DNA from 2 places in the Sphaerisporangium krabiense genome. Region 2 is predicted to be linked to the other one. Evidence: riboswitches for the same ligand, from Rfam matches in the RefSeq annotation. Region 2 holds a riboswitch; the other holds the start of a gene.

Region 1 (10,141 bases), 4.0 Mb from region 2:
CTCGACGATCAGCTCGATGTTGTGCGGGTTGCGGATGCCGAGACCCGAGCCGATGGGGGAGCCGAGCGGCATGACGGCGGCGCAGCCCGCCTGTTCGAGCCGCCGGGCGAGCGCGGGGTCGTCGCCGATGTACGGCAGCACGACGAAGCCGTCGGCCACCAGGCGCTCGGCGGCGTCGAAGGTCTCGATCGGGTCGGGCAGCAGGGTGCGCTCATCGCTGATGACCTCCAGCTTGACCCAGGAGGTGCCGAGGGCCTCGCGGGCCAGGCGCGCGGTCAGCACGGCCTCGCCGGCGGTGTAGCAGCCCGCCGTGTTGGGGAGCACCTTCACGCCCCGGGCGCGCAGCACGTCCAGCACCGAGCCGGCGGCGGCGGGGTCGAGCCGGCGCATGGCGACGGTGGTCATCTCGGTGCCGGAGGCCGCCAGCGCCTCGTCCAGCACCTCCAGCGAGGGGGCGCCGCCGGTCCCCATGATGAGGCGGGAGGAGAACTTCTCGCCGCCGAGCTCCAGCACGTCGCCGGCGAGGGCGTCGGCGCCCGTCGTGGTGCCCGCCGCGGGCGTCGCCTCAGCCACCCTGCACCGCCGTGAGGACCTCGACCCGGTCGTTCTCGCCGAGCGCGGTGGACGGCCAGGCGCCGCGCCGCACCACCTCGTCGTTCACCGCCACCGCGACCCCGGACTCGGCCGAGGTGAGCGCCTTCACGGCCTGGGCGACGGTGGCTCCGTCGGGCAGCTCGCAGGGCTTGCCGTTGATCGTCACGTTCATGGTCGTTCACGGGGGCCGGGGGCGCCCCGATCCTCCTTTTCGTCGAAGGTGGGCCGCGTCATCGATGGTGGGCGGCGAAGGCGGCGCGCGCCGTGCCGCCGCCGAAGCGCAGCGGCGAGCAGACCTCCGCCTCCCGCGCGTAGGGGCCGGGGCCGCCGTCCAGCTCGGCCATGAGCATCGCGGCGGTCAGCGGGGCCAGCAGGACGCCGCCGCGGTGGTGGCCGGTGGCGAGCAGCAGGCCCTCCATCGCCGCGGGCCCGAGCACGGGCAGGTTGTCCGGAGTGCCGGGGCGCAGGCCCGCGCACACGTCGGCGACCTCCAGCTCGGTCACGCCGGGGACCAGCTCGCGCGCGTCGCGCAGCAGCTCCCACAGGCCGCCGGCCGTCACGCGGGTGTCGAAGCCCATCTCCTCCTGGGTGGCGCCGAGCACGATCTCGCCGTCGCCGCGCGGCACCAGGTAGGCGCTGGACCCGTGGACCACGCCGCGCACGCAGTGCCCCAGGAACCCCGGGGCGCCGTGCAGGCGCATGATCTGCCCCTTCACCGGGCGCACGGGCGGCAGGACGCCGGGCGGCACCCCGTCGAGCGAGCCCGACCACGCCCCGGCGGCCAGCACCACGCGGTCGGCGGCGATCACCCGTCCCCCGCCGAGGCGCACCCCGCGCGCGGCGCCCCCCTCGACGGCCAGGCCCGCGACGTGCTCGGCGACCACGGTCGCGCCGCGGCGCGCCAGCGCGGCGAGCAGGGCGGCGGTGACCCGGCGCGGGTCCACCCACGCGTCGCCGGGGGCCAGCAGGCCGCCGCGCACGGCCGGGGCGAGCATCGGCTCCACCCGGCGGCACTCGCGCCCGGTCAGGCGCTCCACGCGCAGCCCGAGCCCCCCCATGAACCCGGCCATCTCGTCCAGGGCGGCCAGGTCGTCGGCGCCGAACGCGACGTCCAGGGTGCCCTCGGCGCGGTGGTCGACGTCCACGCCGGACTCGCGGGCCAGCTCGGCGGCGAAGGACGGCCACAGCTCCAGGGAGGCGAGGCCGAGCCGCAGCAGAGGCTCCTCGGTGTAGGAGACCTCGCTGACCGGGGCGAGCATGCCCGCGGCGGCGTGCGTGGCGCCCGAGCCGGGGGAGGGGTCGGCGAGGGTGACCGCGTGCCCGGCCTGCGCGGCGCGCCAGGCCACCGACAGGCCCGCCACGCCGCCGCCGACGACGACCACGTCCATGTTCGCTCCCTTCGCCGGCATGATCCGGATCAGGTCTTTGCGGTCGAGGGCCGCCAGCCCTCCTCTCAGCCCGGTCTCGCCGGACTCCCGCGCGTCTGACGCCCCAAGCCTATTCCTGCCGGGGTACGCCGTGCGCACCGGCTTGAGGGTTCTCATCACTTACCGTGTGGAGTAGTGAGCTGATTCGTTACCAAATCGCCGTTGGCGAGTGACCCGGCTGGCCGCTTACTGTCGGGTTGTGAATCATGTCGTGGTAGTGGGCGCCGGGCTGGCCGGCGTGCGGAGTGTCGAAGCGCTGCGGGCGCGCGGGTACCACGGGCGCGTCACACTGGTGGGCGACGAGGGTCACCGCCCCTACGATCGCCCGCCGTTGTCCAAGGCCGTGCTCGCCGGGGGCCTGGACTCGACCGTCGTGGACTCCGATCTCGGGGCCCTGGACATCGACCTGCGCACCAGCGTGGCCGCCAAGGGCCTGCGCCCCGGCGTCGTGGAGACGACCGAGGGCGAGCTGGAGTTCGACGGGCTGGTCATCGCCACCGGCGCCGCCCCGATACGGCTGAGGGGGGACGGGCCCCAGCACACCCTGCGCACGATCGACGACGCGCTGGACCTGCGCGCCCGCCTGCTCCCCGGCGCCCGGGTCGTGGTCGTCGGGGCGGGTTGGATCGGCGCCGAGGTCGCCACCGCCGCGCGCCGCGCCGGCTGCGAGGTGACCGTCGTCGAGGCCGCCGCCTCGCCGCTCGCCGTGGCCCTCGGCACCGAGGTCGGCGGCCACACCGCGGCCTGGTACGCCGAGGCGGGCATCGCCCTCAGGCTCGGCGTGATGGTGGGCTCGGTGGACCCCGGCGGGCTCACGCTGGTGGACGGCACGTGGATCCCGGCGGACCTGGTCGTGACCGGCGTCGGCGTGCGCCCGGCCGTCGGGTGGCTGGCCGGGTCGGGCGTCGCCCTGGACAACGGCGTCGTCGTCGACGAGCACCTGCGCACCTCCCTGGACGGCGTCGTCGCGGCCGGCGACTGCGCCAACTGGTGGTCGCGCCGCTTCGGCCGCCGCCTGCGGGTCGAGCACTGGGACACCGCGCTGCACTCCCCGGAGACCGCCGTCGCCACCCTGCTCGGCCAGAGCGCCGTCTACGACCCCGTGCCGTATTTCTGGTCCGAACAATTCGGTCACATGCTCCAGTACGCCGGCCACCACGCCGGGGCCCGGCTGGTCATGCGCGGCGACCCTTCGTCGGCGCCGAAATGGGCGGCCCTCTGGCTGACCGAGGACGACCGCCTGTCCGCCATCTTCACCGTCGATCTGCCGCGTGACCTGGTGCAGGGCCGCCGGATCGTCGAGGGGGGGCAAAGGCTCGATGTGAATCGGGCGAAAGACCCATCGATACCCTTGCGCGACTGCTTGTGACCCCTGTGGGGGTGTTTCAGACCTGCCGTGACGTGGTAATTGTGGACTCGTGACGCTTTCTGTTGCACAGATCGACCGGGAAACCGACCAGCTCGTAGGGGAATGGCTCCCCCTCTCGGAGGTTGGCGTCCGGCTGGGGCTCAGCTCCGGGCGCGCCAAGCAGCTCCTGAAGGACAAGAAGCTCATCGGGGTCCGCAGGGGCGGCCCGGAGCCCGAGGTGCCGGCGGTCTTCGTCGCCGGGGACGACGTGCTGAAGGGTCTCCCCGGCACCCTCACCGTCCTCGCCGACGCGGGCTACGACGACGTCGAGTCCCTGCGCTGGCTCTTCACGCCCGACGACTCCCTGCCGGGGGCGCCGGTCGAGGCGATCGTCGCGGGCCGGCACACCGAGGTGAAGCGGCGTGCCCAAGCGCTCGCTTTCTGACGCGCGGCTCTACCTCTGCACCGACGGCCGCCGGCGCCAGGGCGATCTGGAGGACTTCCTGGACGCCGTGCTCGCCGGCGGGGTGGACATCGTCCAGCTCCGCGAGAAGGGCCTGGAGGCCCGCGAGGAGATCGCGCTGCTGGAGGTCTTCCGCGACGCCTGCGACCGGCACGGGGCCCTGCTGGCGGTCAACGACCGCGCCGACATCGCCTACGCCGCCCGCCCCGACGTGCTCCACCTCGGGCAGGACGACCTGCCCGTGCCCGTGGCGCGCGCCATCCTCGGGCCGGACGTCCTCATCGGGCGGTCCACGCACAGCGACGCCGAGGCGTCGGCGGCGGCCGTCGAGCCGGGCGTCGACTACTTCTGCTGCGGGCCGATCTGGCCCACGCCGACCAAGCCCGGGCGTCCCGCGCCCGGGCCCGGCCTGCTGAAGCACGCGGCCTCGCTGGACACGGCACGGCCCTGGTTCGGCATCGGCGGCATCGGCCTGGACACGCTGGACGAGGTGCTCTCCTCCGGCGTGTCACGGGTCGTGGTCGTGCGGGCGATCACCGAGGCCGGCGATCCCGGCGCGGCGGCGGCGGAGTTCGCGCGGCGGCTGCGGGCGTCCTGACGCCCGGGGCCCTACGGCTCGGCCCCGGTGCGCGGTCGCGGCTCAGCTCCGGCGTGCCGTCGCGGCGACGGCCAGTTCCTCCAGGGCCCGGCGCGCCTCGGGCGTGATCGGCGCGCGCTCCAGCGAGCTCAGGGCGTCGTCGAGATACCGTTTGATCATCTCCTCCCCGGCCGTGAGCGCGCCGGTGTCCTCGATGATCCCGCGCAGCCGCGCGATCCCCTGCGCGTCCAGGGCGGGGTCGCCGAGCAGGCGCCGCACGTCGGCCGCCTGGCCCTCGGAGGCCGCCGACAGGGTGCGCGCGATCAGCATGGTGCGCTTGCCCTCGCGCAGGTCGTCGCCCGCGGGCTTGCCGGTCTCGGCCGGGTCACCGAAGACGCCGAGGATGTCGTCGCGCAGCTGGAAGGCGATGCCGACCTTGTGCCCGTACTGCACGCACAGCCGGTCGATCCAGGGCTCCTGCCGGCCGGCGGCGAGCACCAGGCCGAGCCGCAGGGGCTGCTCGACGGAGTACTTGCCGCTCTTGTGCAGCGCCACGCGCAGGGCGCTGTCGAAGGTGCTCTCGCCGTGCGCCTGTTCGAGGAGGTCCAGGTACTGGCCGCACATCAGCTCGGTCCGCATGAGGTCGTGTATCGGCTCGGCGGCGGCCAGCGCCTCGGCGGGCAGGCCGCTGGTGCGCCACATCTCGCTCGACCAGACGAGCAGCAGGCTGCCCAGCAGGACGGCCGCCCCCTCGCCGAACCTGGCAGGGGAGCCGCGCCATCCGGCCTCCTCGTGCATCGCCTGGAACCGCCTGTGCGCGGAGGGCCTGCCTCTGCGCATGTCGCTCGAATCCATCACGTCGTCATGGATCAAGGCGCTGGCCTGCAACAACTCCAGCGACGCGGCGGCGGCGCAGATCTCCGGGCCGTCCTCTCCGCCCGCCCCGCGCCACCCCCAGTAACAGAACGCGGGACGCAGCCGCTTGCCGCCGGCCAGGAAGTCCTCCGCCGCGGTCAGCAGGGGGGCGAGGTCGGGCGCGCCGACCAGGGGCCGCTGCCGCTCCACGAACGCCCGCAGCCTGCGGTCCACCTCGGTGCGAAAGGAGTCCCACTGGAAGGAAGTGGTCATGCTCCGAGATTAGTGGTCGCTTGCTGACGTACTGATTACCCGCCCCTCGCTTGCGCACCGGAACCGCACGTTCGCACGGGGTCCACGCCGGAACGGACCTGTAGCCTTGGACCCATGTCTCTGGGTCGTCCTTCCGTCCGCCCTGACCGCGTGCCCACCGTCAGAGATCTGCTCGCCGCCGGTGGCCGGTCGTTCTCTTTCGAGTTCATGCCCCCCAAGACCGACGAGGGGGAGCGGCAGCTCTGGCGCGCGATCCGCGAGCTGGAGGCCCTGCGCCCGACCTTCGTGTCCGTCACCTACGGCGCGGGCGGGTCGAGCCGGGACCGCACGGTCGACGCCGTCGAGCGCATCGCGCACGAGACCACGCTCACGCCCGTCGCCCACTTCACCGCCGTCAACCACTCGGTGCGCGAACTGCGCCACCTGATCGGCAGGTTCGCCGGTGCGGGCGTGCGCAACATCCTCGCCGTCCGCGGCGACCCGCCCGGCACCGACCCGCTGGCCGAGTGGACCAAGCACCCCGACGGCGTCGAGTACGCCGAGGACCTGGTGCGCCTGATCCGCCAGGCCGGGGACTTCTGCGTCGGCGTGGCCGCCTTCCCCTACCGCCACCCGAGGTCGCCGTCGATCGAGGCCGACACCGAGTACTTCGTGCGCAAGTGCCGGGCCGGGGCCGACTACGCGATCACCCAGATGTTCTTCCGCGCCGAGGACTACCTGCGGCTGCGCGACCGCGTCGCCGCCCGCGGCTGCGACACGCCGATCATCCCGGGCATCATGCCCGTCACCCAGATGAGCACCATCGCCAGGTCGGAGAAGCTCTCCGGCGCGCCGTTCCCGCCCGAGGTCGCCGCGCGCTTCGAGCGCGTCGCCGACGACCCCGCCGAGGTGCGCCGGGTCGGCATCGAGCACGCCGCCGAGCTGTGCCAGACCCTGCTCGACGAGGGCGCGCCCGGCATCCACTTCATCACCTTCAACAAGTCCAGCGCGACCCGCGAGGTCTTCCAGGCGCTGTCCCCCGAGCCCGCCGTCGCGAAGGCCGGCTAACCCCGGCCGGGGCGCGCGGCGGGCCGGCCCGCCGCGCGCAGCGGCAGCGTGCTGCCCACGATCGCGTAGTGCTCGTAGCCGCCGGGGAAGACGAACATCTGCATCAGGTCGACGAAGCCGAGCGTCCGGTACAGGTGGCGCGCCGCCGTCGGCCGGTCGTGGGTGGACAGCACGGCGGTGCGCTCGCGCCGGCCCTCGCACAGGCCGCGCACGAGCCGCCGCCCGACGCCCTTGCCCTGGTAGTCCGGGTGCACGTGGATCTCCGCGATCTCCAGGGCGTCCTCGAACCACGCGGCCGCGGTGGCGGCGCCCTCGCGGTCCTCAAGGCCCCGGCGCACGACGTCGTGCCACCACTGCCCGGGCGCGCCGTGGAAGCCGTACCCGAAGCCCACCACCGTGCCCTCGGAGGTCTCGGCGAACAGGCAGGTGAAGTCGGGGAAGGTTGCGTGGTTGCGCATGATGCCCTGCCGGCCCGCCAGCTGCTCGGGCGGAGGCCGCATCGCCGCCGTGTAGGTCTGGAGCACCGTGTCCAGCTCGGCGGTGAACTCCGCGGCACCGGCGCGTCGCAGTTCGATCACTCGTCGCACACTAGCAGCACCATGCCGAGGCACGGCCGAACCCGATCAGAGCGATCTTCACGGCGCTAACCCGGCGTACCGGACGGGCCGCCTACTCGACGTCGGCGGGAGTGCCGCCCGTGATCCGCACGAGCTCCTCGAACGTGGTCGGGAAGACCGTGTGCGCGTGACCGGCGGCGGCCCACACCACCGGGTGCTTGGCGAGCCAGGTGTCCACCAGCGTGCGGATCGGCGCCGGGTGCCCGACCGGGGCGACGCCGCCGATGGTCTGCCCGGTCGCCGCCTTCACGAACTCCGGGGTGGCCCTCTTGACCTTGGAGACGCCCACCAGATGGGCGATCAGGCCCGTGTCCACCCGGTGCGCCCCGCTGGTCAGCACCAGCAGAGGCTCGCCGCCGGCGTCGAAGATCAGGCTGTTGGCGATGGCCCCGACCTCACAGCCGAGCTGGGCGGCGGCGGTCACGGCGGTGGGCGCGGCGTCCTCCAGCACGACCACCTCGCCGGCCGCGCCGGCCTCCCGCAGGGCGGCGGTCACCTTCTGAACGCTCGGATGCAACTTTTCTGGCACCGGACCACTCTAAGCATGTTGACCCGCCTGAGCCATTGATTACATCTCCGTGACTCACGGTGGGGACGCTTGATCCTTGCGCTAATGTCCGTGATCCGTACATGGCGTTACCGAAGGGGAGTTTTGACATGGGGGTTGGTAGGCGGCTCGCCGCCGCGGCGGTGCTGACCGCGGGAGCCGTGCTCGTCTCGGGGCTCGTCTCGGGGCTCGGGACGGGAGTCCACTACGCGGCGCCGGCAGGGGGAGCCGGCGCCCGGGGTACGACGGTCGCGATCCACGCGACGCCGGTCGGCCGCGAGGTCGCGATCGCGCCGTTCACGGCGCCGAACGTCCGGTTGAGGATCGGCGCCAAGGGCGCCGCCGTCAAGCAGTTGCAGACCCGGCTGCGGGAACTCGGGTACGCGCCCGGCAAGCTCGACGCGCAGTACGGAGGCGCCACGCAGTCCGCCGTCTGGGCGTTCCAGAAGGTCCAGGGCATCACGCCCACGAGCACGATCACCTCGCGCACCTGGCGGGCGCTGGAGGATCCCAAGGCGCCGCGGGTGCTCGTGCCGCGGGGCAAGCCCGACCGGGTCGAGGTCGACCTCACCCGGCAGATCGCCGTCCTGTACCGGGCCGGGCAGGTGAGGCTGATCACCCACGTCTCCTCCGGCAGCGGCATCCCCTACTGCGAGACGGCGACCTGGCAGGGCAAGACGCAGAAGTTCTGCGGGGACGCCAGGACCCCGACCGGCGACTACAAGACCACGTGGCGGCGCTCGGGCTGGCACAAGTCCTACCTCGGGCAGCTCTACAACCCGATCTTCTTCAACGGCGGCATCGCGCTGCACGGCGCGCTGTCGGTGCCGCTCTATCCCGCCTCCCACGGCTGCGTGCGCCTGCCGATGCACGTCGCGCAGGCTCTGCCGGCGATGCTCGGCACCGGGGTGCCCGTCCACGTGAGGGGCAAGTTCCGGCGCTGATCGAACGGCTCCGTTCGAAGGCCGCGCGCGTCTCGACGCCGCGGCCTTCGTCGTGTCCGGCCCCCGAACCGGCCCCCGAACCGGCGCCGCCCGGCCCCCGGTCTCCGGCCGTCACCCGGCGCCACGTGCGGCTTCACGTCAGGGACCCGCGCTCGGGCGCAGGTTGACGCCATGATCGAACCTTTGTTCGTGAGATGCTTGACATCGCCCATCATCGAATTTATGTTCGACACAGTGGGGGCGGGACTCGCGGCCTGCCCTCACCCTCCGGCGGGCCGCCGTCCATGGCGGCGGCCCCGCCGGCGAGACGCGCGACGGCCGGACGGGGAGAGGGGAAGCTCCTCGTCCGGCCCCAGGCGGCGAGCCGGGTCGAGGAAGCGAGGGACGAGCCTGCCACGTGACCACTACCAGCGGGCCATCGGAATTGTCGGTGGCATCTGCGACGGTGTTATCACCGGCGGTCACCGCCGAGGCCATGACCCAAGGAGGGTTGGCATGACTCGACAGTCCGGAGAAGGTCCCCGGGTCTCCCAGACGGTGCGCGCGCATCTCGCCGACGCGCACGCGTGCCTGGCCGACGCCGCGGCGTCCCGCACCCCCGCCGAGCGGTACGTCTCCGCCCACCTCGCGGCGTTGCGCGCGGCGGCCGCGATCCTCGCGGCCCTCCCGCGGCCCATGGACGGGCGAAGACGCCGGCTGCGCAGCGCGTGGGAGTTGTTACCCGAGGCCGAGCCCAAGCTGGCGCAGTGGGCGGCCTACTTCGCCGAGACGGCGCGCAAGCGGGCCATGGCCGAGGCCGGCATGGTGCGCGTGGTGACGGCCCCGGAGTCCGACGAGCTGCTGGCCGAGGCCCACACCTTCGTGGCCGTCGTCGAGGACATCCTCGGCGTCCCCGGCCAGGCCACCATCCCGGTGAACGCCCCGATCGCCGGCTGACCCACCCTCTGAGCCCCCGCCCGGCCACGGCAGCCGGCGCGTCATCGGCTCACACCCGCCCGCCCCCGGGCCGCCGATCCCACCGCTCGCCCGCAGCGGGCGAACAGCCGCCCGAAACGCGATCCGCCGGCATCTCACCAGGCCGACGCGCGACCTACCGGCGCCTCATCCGGCCGACACGGGACCACCAGCGCTTCGCTCGGCCGACGCGCGACCCGCCGGCGTCTCATCCGGCCGATACGGGACCTACCAGCGTTCGCTCGGCCGATGCGCGACCTGTCGGCCTCGTCCCAGCCGTCCCCGAGTTCGCGTCTCACAGTGGTGCGCCGTGGTGGTGGGCGTGCGGGAGTCGTGTGCGGGAGGGATCGCCCCGTGATCCTCGCCGCACACGACCGTGCGCGTCTTGCGAGGGACGTGACCGGAACGCCCAGGGCGTGTCCGGACGGCCCCGCCCAGGATGGCGACCGGATCGGTCCTGCTCACATCGCCGATCGATCGGTCCTGGTCATGCCG
Region 2 (10,141 bases):
GCCACTGGCGCCTCGGCACCGGCCCCATCCCCCACCTGGTCCGCCACATGGAGGCGCACGGCATCGTCGTCGTCCTCCCGCCCCCGGACGAGGACGCCACCACGGTGGACGCCTTCTCGACCTCCCAGCTCCCCCGCCCGATCGTCGTCCTCACCGCCAACCGCTTCGACGACATCCACCGCTACCGCTTCACCGCCGCCCACGAACTCGGCCACCTGGTCCTGCACGGCGACACCGCCGCCGGCGACGTCCAGCAGGAACGCGAGGCCGACACCTTCGCCGCCGAGTTCCTGACCCCGCGCGAGAGCATCCTCCCCGCCCTCCCCCGCCGCCTCGACCTGCGCCGCCTCGCCGAGCTGAAGAACATCTGGGGCGTCTCGGTCGACTCCCTGCTCTACCGCTGCCGTGAGCTCGGCCTGCTCTCCGACTCCGCCGCCGGCCGCGCCTACCAGCGCCTCGCCACCCTCCGCGACCAGCCCGGCTTCGCCGGCGAGCCCATCACCGGCTACCCCGGCGAACACCCCGTCCTCCTGTCCCAAGCCTTCGACCTCGCCACCACCCGAACCGGCCTCACCCTCCCCGCCCTCGCCACCCAACTGGCCTGGCCCCTGAAACGAACCCGCCAACTCCTCTCCCTCCCCGACCCCCGCCCCGAACTCCGCCTCGTCCCCGGACCGGCACAGATCGCAGGAGGCGGTCGGCATGGCCATGCCGGCCACGGCGACATCGACACCGAAGCCACCGCGATCACCGACTGAACCCCCCAGAAGATGGTGATCTTGCTGAACCGGGGGGCGAACCGTCCTCCGAGCGAGGACCTCGCCTCCGCGCCCGGGGGGCGCTCCGGCTCGGGCTGTATTTCCCAGGGGGCTCCGCCCCCTTCGGCCCCCATTCGAAGGCTCCGCCTCGGACTCCGACTCTCACATTCCTCAATCGGCAAGTGCGTACGAACCGGGACATGACACTCGTGTCGCCATCCGATGGCACGCAGTCGGGTTCGCTCTGCCTGTGGGCGACGGTATGGCCTGAGGCAGTAGGTGGACGGCTGCGTCGAATACGCGTCCCGCGATGCGAGCGGTTCGGAGGGCGAAGCCCTCGGAACGGGGGGTCGAAGGGGGGCGGAGCCCCCTTGGGGGACACAGCCCGAGCCGGAGCGCCCCCCGGGCGCGGAGGCGAGGACCGTTTCGGGGACGCACGGTTTCGTGGGGTGTCGTATCGGACGGGCTGGTCGGGGGTCAGGGTGGCGGCGGGCAGAGACTCGTCAGACGCGGATCGGCGCGGGTGCGCCGAAGGCTTGCCTGTGGTGCGGGCGGGGAGCGGTAGTCCTCATCCCTGCCCGCACCGCGATGGGTCCTCTACTGCGGCGGGTTCTCTTCCGCGTCTCGCAATGTCTGCCCAGAGGCGTTCTTGAGTCTGGTGACCCAGGTGTCGAGCCTCTGTTTGAGCGTGGGGTCGGCGCTGTTGTAGGAGTTGTCGAGCTGGTGGGGATCGGCGGACAGGTCGTACAGCTCATGTTCGCCGGTGTTGTAGGCGACGTAGTTCAACGCCGCGTTCACGCCGAGCGTGTTGGGTTTGGCCCGCAGGCCGACGTAGACGGGGGCGCCTCCGGAGGCGAGCGCTTGTGCGTCTCCGGGATCTTGGGGTTCCAGCAGGTTGTTCAGGGTGTTGGTGTTCAGGGTGCTGGGTCCGGCATGCTCGTTGAGGAACGCCAAGCGCCACCGCGATGGTGTGGTGCCGCGCAGGAACGGCACGAGTGAGCGGCCGTCGACGAAGGCGGGCGCGGTCGCTCCGGCCAGTTCGGCGAAAGTCGGTGCGAGGTCGACGTTGAGGGTGAAGGCGTTGACGACCGCCCCGGCGGGGACGCCGGGTCCGCGGATGACCAGCGGGACGTTGAGATCTTCCTCGAAGGCGGTGTTCTTGCCGGAGTTCAGGCGGTGCTGGCCCTGGTGGAAACCGTTGTCCGACGTGAAGACGATGTAGGTGTTGTCGAGTACGCCTTGCGCCCGCAGAGTGTCGATCGTGTCCTGGACGAGGTCGGTGACCGCGCGCAAGGATTCTCTGCGCTTTTCGTAGAAGGCGTCGATGTTGTTGATCTGGGCGGCGGTGAGCTTGGGCTTGTTGCGGATCCAGGCCGGCTTGTCGCTGACGTCGTCCTCGTTGAAAGACGGAGTGCGCGGAGCCTTGGCGTTGGGGTAGATGCCGTCGTAGCGCGGCGGCGGCGTCGCCGGTCCGTGTGGGATGTAGGGGGCGACGTAGGTGAAGAACGGCTTGTCCGGATAGTTGGTGGTGGTGTTCTTGATGAACGTGGTCAGCCTGCGAGAGATCACGTCAACGCCGTAGTCTGACGATGCGCCGCCGAAGTGGACGGTCGTGCCGTTGTCGTTGACGTCGTAGTTGTACTCCGAATACGGGCTTCCACCGTTGGGGCTGAACCAGCGTGTCCACCCAGGCGGAATGTAGGTGCTACTGGGCGCTCCGTTGGGGTACCCGTTGAGGTATTTACCGAAGAACCCGGTGCGGTACCCGGCGCTTTGCAGCCAGGTGGCGACGGTCGAGTTCTCCAGTCCTCTGCTGTAGAAGGACTGGAATCCGCCGCCGGAGGCGGCCTCGTTGGTGTAGATGCCCGTGTTGTGTGCGAACTGCCCGCGCAGCGTGGACACTCGCGACGGGCAGCACAGCGACAGTTCGACGAACTGCTTGTTGAATGTCGTTCCCTGACTGGTCAGGAGTGTCTGGAGCCCGGCGTCCTTGCCGAAGACGTCCTCGTTGAGGTCATCGGTGAGGATGAAGACGATGTTGGGCTGGGTCGTCGCCGCCGACGCCGGCGAACCGTCGAGTTTCACACCCGCGTAGGTGATGCTCGCGGATGCGATGAGCAGAGCCCCCAAGAGTTTCGATCGGTGACGATGTGGCTTGTGGGCGTTCATACCGCACCCTTTCTCGGGATACCTGGTCCATCGCTTGATGTCGATGAAACGTGCCGAGACATTCCAGCCTCGAACAGGGTGAAGTCCATCCAGGCGTGCTGGCGGCTGCGGGCACAGAAGGTCGCGCCCGAAAGGGAGGTCGGAGAATCAGCGGTGGCGAACCGGGCGACACAAGGCGCTGCTCACGCGCGCCAAGTCGATGTGACGCCGCACCGTGGCGTGGAAGCTGTGTCCACGCCGGGCGGTCGATGTCATGACCACATAGAATCCGAATTATCCCTACCGGTCAAGTGGGTAATTTCCCGCTCGCCGCTGAACCAGTGCCGCATCATGCGACGTTCGCCCTGTTATCGAATGCGCGTCCCGCGATGCGAGCGGTCCGGCGGGCGGAGCCCTCGGATCGAGGAGTGAAGGGGGACGGAGTCCCCTTGGGAAACACAGACCGAGTCGGAGCGCCCCCCCGGGCGCGGAGGCGAGGACCGTTGTGGGGACGTGAAGTTTCGCGGGATGTCGTATCGGATGGGGTGGTCGGGCGGGGTACGCTTCGGGTGGACGAAACGCGGGAGCCTGGCGCACCGGGCTGAGAGTGTGGCTGTTCGGCCGCAGACCGCTCGAACCTGACCGGGTCATGCCGGCGTAGGGAGCTTTTCCATGGAGACATCCGGGTCCATCCCCGGTACGTACCAGTCGTCGCGGTCGTTCAGTGCGGAGCTCTGGGAGGCCATCACCCCCATCTACACGGCCATCCTCGACCATCCGTTCATCACGGGGCTCACGGACGGCACGCTGCCGCACGACGCCTTCCGCCACTTCATCGAGCAGGACTCGCACTACCTGCGGGACTACGCCCGCGCGCTGGCGCTGTGCGCGGCGAAGTCGCCGACCGAGGACGATGTGCGGGCCTTCGCGCACGACGCGGTGAGCGCCATCGCGGCCGAGCAGGAGATGCACGCCGAGTTCATGTTCCAGCTCGGCGGGTCGGCCGAGGAGGCCGAGAAGGCGCCCGTGGGACCGACCACCCGGGCGTACACGAGCTACCTGCTGGCCACGGTGTACGGCGGGTCGTTCCTGGACGGCCTGGCGGCGGTGCTCCCCTGCTACTGGATCTACGCGCGGGTCGGGACGGCGCTGCTCGCCGAGTCGTCCCCGGACGCGTTGTACGCCCGCTGGATCGCCACCTACGGCGACCAGGCGTTCCAGAGCGTGGTGCGCCGCGTGGTGGAACTGGCGGATCGGACCGGGGCGGAGGCGACGCCGGCCCAGCGCGCCGCCGCGCTGGGCCACTTCGTCACCACCGCCCGCTACGAGTGGATGTTCTGGGAAGCGGCGTGGCGGCGGGAATCATGGCCGGTGTGAGCCATCCCAAATCGTTTTGGGCCGTATGAAAAGCGACTTGACCGGCCCTGACAACCTCTGACCTGCGTGAATGCACGGCGGAGCACCGCTCCGCCGTCCGGGGGGTCGCCTTCAGAGCCAGCTGTTGCGCCGGAATCCTCGGTAGAGCAGCGAGCAGATCACGAGCATGATGCCGATGATGACCGGATAGCCCCACATGTCGTGCAGGCCGGGCAGGTGGTCGAAGTTCATGCCGTAGATGCCGGCGATCATCGTGGGGACCGAGATGATGGCCACCCACGCGGAGATCTTGCGCATGTCCTCGTTGGCCAGGGCGTTGGACCTGGCCAGCGCGGCCTGCAGGATCGAGTTGCAGAGCTCGTTGGAGGACTCGACCTGCTCGCAGACCCGGGAGAGGTGGTCGACGACGTCGCGGAAGTACTCGCGCATCTCCGAAGGGATCATGCGGCGGGTGGGCAGCGCGTTGAAGGGGGTCTGCAACGGGGTGACCGCGCGCTTCATCTCGATCATCTCGCGCTTGAGCTGGTAGATGCGGCTGATGTCGCGGGAGCTGACGTCGGCGAAGACGGTGGCCTCGACCTCTTCGAGCTCGGCCTGCATGAGGTCGGCGACGGAGAGGTACTTGTCGACGACGTGGTCGGCGATGGCGTGCAGCACGCCCGAGGGGCCGCGGGACAGCAGCTTGGGCTTGTCCTCCAGGCGCGCGCGCACGTCGGCGAGGGGACAGTGGTCACCGTGGCGGACGGTCACCACGAAGTCGGGCCCGACGAAGATCATGATCTCGCCGCCGGCGATGATCTGACTGCCGGCCCTGGGGTCGTCGTCGAGGTAGGCGAGGGTCTTCAGCACGACGAACAGCGAGTCGCCGTAACGTTCCACCTTGGGGCGCTGGTGCGCCTTGATGGCGTCCTCGACGGCGAGGGGGTGCAGGCCGAAGACCTCGGCCAGCCAGCCGACCTCGGACGCCTCGGGCTCGTAGAGGCCGACCCACACGTAGGCGCCGCCGATCTCGGAGGCGGCGTTGTGGTCGCGGACCAGCCCGACGGCCTCGGGGATGCCGTCGGCCTCCACCCGCTTGCCGCCGACGTAGGCGCCGAACTCGACGACCGAGTCGCTCGGGGGCACGCAAGGGCCGCTCACCTGGCGGAGCCGGGAGCCGGAGCCGCGCAGCGCCACATCGGGGGCGGGACGCTGGTGCAGGTTGATCCGCTGGAAAAGGGTGGACGAGCGCATGGAAATCCCTTCCCGCCCGACCTGGGGGAACCCGCGCACGACAAAAGGGGATGCGGTGAATACCGCGAAAAGTTAGATTGGCCGCGCGGCTCTCAGTCGGACACCGAATTGGAGTGGTCGGGGTTGCGCACGAAGCACGTGCGCGAGCACGTACTGCTGGGATCACCAGATGTCATCCCGATTCCACCTCCGATCGGCCGAGAGACGGTCCATAGCTGGCCCAACCTATCACAGGCCAGGCCGACCCCCCTAGCTTACAACGCGCATACGGTTCTGATCATGAATAACGGTGCAAAGCACCAGCGCTATTTCCTGTGACCCGCCCGCGGACGTCCGTTCCGCCCGGTTCCCCGTCGCGTGACGGCGGTCCCGGACGCGCCCCGTAGACTCCCCCACGTGCGCGTACTTGTGATTGGTTCCGGGGGCCGCGAGCACGCGCTGTGCCGCGCCCTCGCCCTCGACCCCGCGGTGTCCGAACTGCACTGCGCCCCGGGGAACGCCGGCATCGCCGAGGTGGCGACCACGCATGCCGTGGCGCCGGCCGACCCCGGGCAGGTCACGTCGCTGGCCACGCGCCTGCGCGCGGACCTGGTCGTCGTCGGCCCCGAGGCCCCGCTCGTGGCGGGCGTCGCCGACGCCGTGCGCGCCGCGGGCATCCCCTGCTTCGGCCCCTCCAAGGAGGCGGCCCGCATCGAGGGCTCCAAGGCGTTCGCCAAAGAGGTGATGACGGCGGCCGGGGTGCCGACCGCGGGCGCGCGCGTGTGCGTCACGCGGGAGGAGGCCGAGGCGGCGCTGGACGCCTTCGGCGCGCCGTACGTCGTGAAGGACGACGGGCTCGCGGCGGGCAAGGGCGTCGTGGTGACCTCCGACCGCGAGGAGGCGCTGGCCCACGCCGCGGCCTGCGAGCGCGTGGTCGTCGAGGAGTTCCTCGACGGGCCAGAGGTGTCGCTGTTCGCGCTGTGCGACGGCGCCACCGCCGTCCCGCTCCAGCCCGCGCAGGACTTCAAGCGCGCCTACGACGGCGACAAGGGCCCGAACACCGGCGGCATGGGCGCGTACACGCCGCTGCCGTGGGCGCCGGAGTGGCTGACCGAGCGTGTCATGGACGAGGTCGTTATGCCCACCGTCCGCGAGCTGGCCCGGCGCGGCACGCCGTACACAGGGGTGCTGTACGCGGGGCTGGCGCTGACGTCCGCGGGGCCGAAGGTCATCGAGTTCAACGCGCGCTTCGGCGACCCGGAGACGCAGGTCGTGCTGGACCGCCTGGAGACGCCGCTCGCCGGGCTGCTGCTGGCCTGCGCGACCGGCGCGCTGGCCGGCGAGCCCGCGCCGCGGTACCGCGAGGGCGCCGCCGTGACCGTCGTGGTGGCCGCGGAGAACTACCCGGCCGATCCCGTCAAGGGCGACCGTCTGGAGGGCCTGCGGACGGCGGCGAAGGACGCCTACGTCATCCACGCGGGCACGGCCCTGGACGCCGACGGCCACGTCGTCTCGGCGGGCGGCAGGGTGCTCAGCGTGGTCGGCACCGGCCCCGACGTCGCCGCCGCGCGCGCCGCCGCGTACGCCCTCGTGGACGGCATACGCCTGCGCGGCTCGCACCACCGCACCGACATCGCCGCCCTGGCCTAGAAACGCGCCTGGAGCAGGCTCAGAACCCTTCCACGGCACTTCCCGCCCGCCGGCTTCCGTGTCGCGGATCAGGCGGGTCCGGTGGCGCGCGGGCCCGGCAGCGGCGATGATCCAGGAGAGGCGAGCCTGGAGGAGCGCATGACTGCCGAGCCCGCGGTGCGGGAGAGCGAGACGCCGAAGGTTCAGAGCGACCGCGAGGCCCTGCGCTGGCCGGGGGTGTGGCGGGTGACCGTCACCTCGCGCGCCGCGGACGTGCGGTCCGACGCCGACCGCGCCCTCGCGGCCCGGCGGGAGGAGCCGGGCACGGCCGAGCTGCACGCCTCCATCGTGCGGCAGCTCGACGCCGCCCACGAGTACGCGACGCAGCGGCAGGGCTGGCGGCGGTGGCTGACCGGGCAGGCCATCGAGGCCGCCTGGGCCAACCTGTACGGCGCGACCGTGATGCTGTTCGGCCTGCTCCCGGCCGCCGAGCTTGCCTCCAGGGCGCCAGAGGCGCTGGCCGTCGGCCGCGCCTACCTGCCCGGGGACGACGCGCGCCTCGCCCAGCTCGCGGCCCGTGTCGCGGCGGGCGACGTCGGCGAGGCCGACCGCGGGCTGGTGCAGTCGGTGCTGCGCGCCGCGTACGCGACCGCCGGGATCGAGAGCGGGCGGGTGCGCAGCTTCCGCAACATGCTGCTCGGCGGCGTCGCCGCGCTGACCGTCATCACGGCGGGGCTCGTCGCCGTCGGCGCGATCTGGCCGTCGGCCATCCCGATGTGCGGCAACGGCACGCTGCTCGCCAGCCTGGGGCCGCGCGAGGGCATCCGCGTGTGCCCGGCGGGTGCGGGCGCGCCCTCGCACGGCGACGTGCCGCTGGTCGCGCTCATCGGCATGCTGGGCGCGGCCCTGGCCACCGCGGCGAGCCTGTCCACGCGCTCGGAGCTGACGACGCGCTACTCGCTGGCGGTGGCGCAGAACCTGCTCAAGGCGCCGGCGGGGGTGGCGACGGCCATCATCGGCCTGCTCATCCTGAACTCGGGTTTCGTGCCGGGCTTCGCCGGGCTCAGCTCGCAGACGTCGATCCTGGTGTGGGCGATGGTGTTCGGCTACGCGCAGCAGGTGGTGACCCGTATCGTCGACCAGCGCGCCAACACGTTGCTGCACGCGGCCTCTCCGGACACACCTGCGGGAACCCCCGCGAGGTGACCCGCGCGGGGCGCCGCGGGCCGCGGCGCGGGGGCCGCGCAGTGCGCGGAAACGGGGCGGGCAGGCATCCGGAAACGGCTAATGTGGGCGGATAACTGCGCCGCCGTCCGCGCCTCAGGCGCGTCATTTCTGATATCGAGGAGCCTCATCTTATGGTTCGTTACCGCGTGCGCGGTGGCAACGCCCTGCGCGGAACCGCCTTCATCCAGGGCGCCAAGAACGCCGTGCTCCCGATGATCGGCGCGGCGTTGCTCGCCTCGGAAGGCCGCACGGTCCTGCGCAACGTGCCCATCATCGAGGACGTCCGCCGCGCGGTGGAGCTGGCCGAGGCCGTCGGCGCGAAGGTGGAGCTCCACGAGGCCGAGCGGACGCTCGTCATCGACGCGTCCCGGCTCACGAGCGCCGTGCTGCCCGCCGAGATCGCCCGGCGGTTCCGCGGGTCGGTCCTGTTCGTCCCCGCCCTGCTGCACCGCCTCGGCGAGGCCATCATCGAGGGCATCGGCGGCTGCAACCTGGGCAGCCGCAACCTCGACTTCCACTACCTCGGCTACAAGCGGCTCGGCGCGGTCGTGGACGAGGGCGAGAGCGTCATCCACGTCAAGGCGTCCGGCCTGGCGGGGGCGCCGCTGTACCTCGACACGCCGTCCCACACCGGCACCGAGAACCTCATCATGGCCGCGGCCCTGGCCAAGGGCACCACGATCATCGAGAACGCCGCCCTCGAACCCGAGGTGCTCGACGTCATCGACATGCTCACCAAGATGGGCGCGCGCATCGGCGGCGGCGGCACCGGTTTCATCACGGTCGAGGGCGTCGACGAGCTCACCGCCGTGGAGCACCAGGTCATGCCGGACCGTCTGGACGCGGGCGTGTTCGCGATGGCCGCCGCCATCACCGGCGGCGAGGTGAACCTGGTGGGCGCGTCGCTGGAGCACCTCGGCGTCGTCCGCTGGAAGCTCGAGCAGATGGGCGTCGAGTTCGACACCCACGGCGCGGTGCTGCACGTCCGGCGCGACCGCCCGCTGCGACCGATCAACGTGATCACCGACACCTACCCCGGCTTCGCCACCGACCTGCAGTCGCCCATCATGACGGTGGCGTGCCTCGCCGACGGCAACAGCTACATCCACGAACGCATCTTCGACGGCCGGTTCGCGCTCGCGGGCGAGCTCAACAAGATGGGCGCGCGCATCGCGGTCGAGGGCAGCCGGGCGGTGGTCCACGGCAGCACTCCGCTGACCGGAACGAGCGTCACGGCGCACGATCTGCGGTCCGGAATCGCGCTCGTCCTGGCCGGCCTGGCCGCGTCCGGCGAGACGGTCGTCTCGCCCGGATATCTCATCGACCGCGGTCACCACGACCTCGCGGCGCGTATGAAGGCGCTGGGAGGAGATGTGGTAAGAGAAATTTCCTCTAGCTCGTGACACCGCCCGTAAACCGCCTCTGACCTGTTCTTATGACCCTCTCATCCATACCTTGTCGGCATGGCTGGGGCGCATTCCGGCAAATCCGGGCGTGACATTAGTGCCGCGGCGAGCGATCGTTCCAAAGAGGACTAGACCGGATGGGAGAAGAACCCGTGCCGGGAACGCCGGGAACGCCTACAGGCGAGCCGCCCGGCGCCCCCGCGCGCGGCGGACTCGACCAGTGGATTGGGAGGTCGCGATGCCGGGCGCCCGTGGGGCCGGTACACCGGTTCACGGCACCGCGCGGTGGAGCGGCCTCGAACAGAGGTATGGCGGGATGGGACGAACATTGGTCGAGAGGACCGAGGAAACTCCTCGCGGGTCGCGCGTGGGCGCGTCGGCCCC

The links. A riboswitch is a leader RNA that binds a small molecule or an ion and turns the genes downstream of it on or off. The one in region 2 is predicted to bind thiamine pyrophosphate.
Region 1: it holds a riboswitch for thiamine pyrophosphate, as region 2 does, so the genes downstream of both, thiO (glycine oxidase ThiO) here and tenA (thiaminase II) in region 2, are expected to answer to the same signal.

Annotation. Positions count from the first base shown of each region.
Region 1 covers NZ_JACHBR010000001.1:5,613,673-5,623,813, forward strand. The annotation lists gene BJ981_RS24605 (thiazole synthase) at 1-573, opposite strand, end outside; gene thiS (sulfur carrier protein ThiS) at 566-766, opposite strand; gene thiO (glycine oxidase ThiO) at 825-1,982, opposite strand; TPP riboswitch at 1,972-2,083, opposite strand; gene BJ981_RS24620 (NAD(P)/FAD-dependent oxidoreductase) at 2,221-3,390, shown strand; gene BJ981_RS24625 (Rv2175c family DNA-binding protein) at 3,440-3,814, shown strand; gene thiE (thiamine phosphate synthase) at 3,792-4,430, shown strand; gene BJ981_RS24635 (polyprenyl synthetase family protein) at 4,473-5,537, opposite strand; gene metF (methylenetetrahydrofolate reductase [NAD(P)H]) at 5,652-6,584, shown strand; gene BJ981_RS24645 (GNAT family N-acetyltransferase) at 6,581-7,162, opposite strand; gene BJ981_RS24650 (YbaK/EbsC family protein) at 7,254-7,730, opposite strand; gene BJ981_RS24655 (L,D-transpeptidase family protein) at 7,859-8,692, shown strand; gene BJ981_RS24660 (SAV_6107 family HEPN domain-containing protein) at 9,188-9,628, shown strand.
Region 2 covers NZ_JACHBR010000001.1:1,623,720-1,633,860, forward strand. The annotation lists gene BJ981_RS07020 (helix-turn-helix domain-containing protein) at 1-758, shown strand, start outside; gene BJ981_RS07025 (sulfatase family protein) at 1,356-2,927, opposite strand; gene BJ981_RS39610 (putative leader peptide) at 3,075-3,182, opposite strand; TPP riboswitch at 3,477-3,587, shown strand; gene tenA (thiaminase II) at 3,579-4,283, shown strand; gene BJ981_RS07035 (magnesium and cobalt transport protein CorA) at 4,395-5,516, opposite strand; gene purD (phosphoribosylamine--glycine ligase) at 5,913-7,145, shown strand; gene BJ981_RS07045 (hypothetical protein) at 7,284-8,330, shown strand; gene murA (UDP-N-acetylglucosamine 1-carboxyvinyltransferase) at 8,483-9,754, shown strand.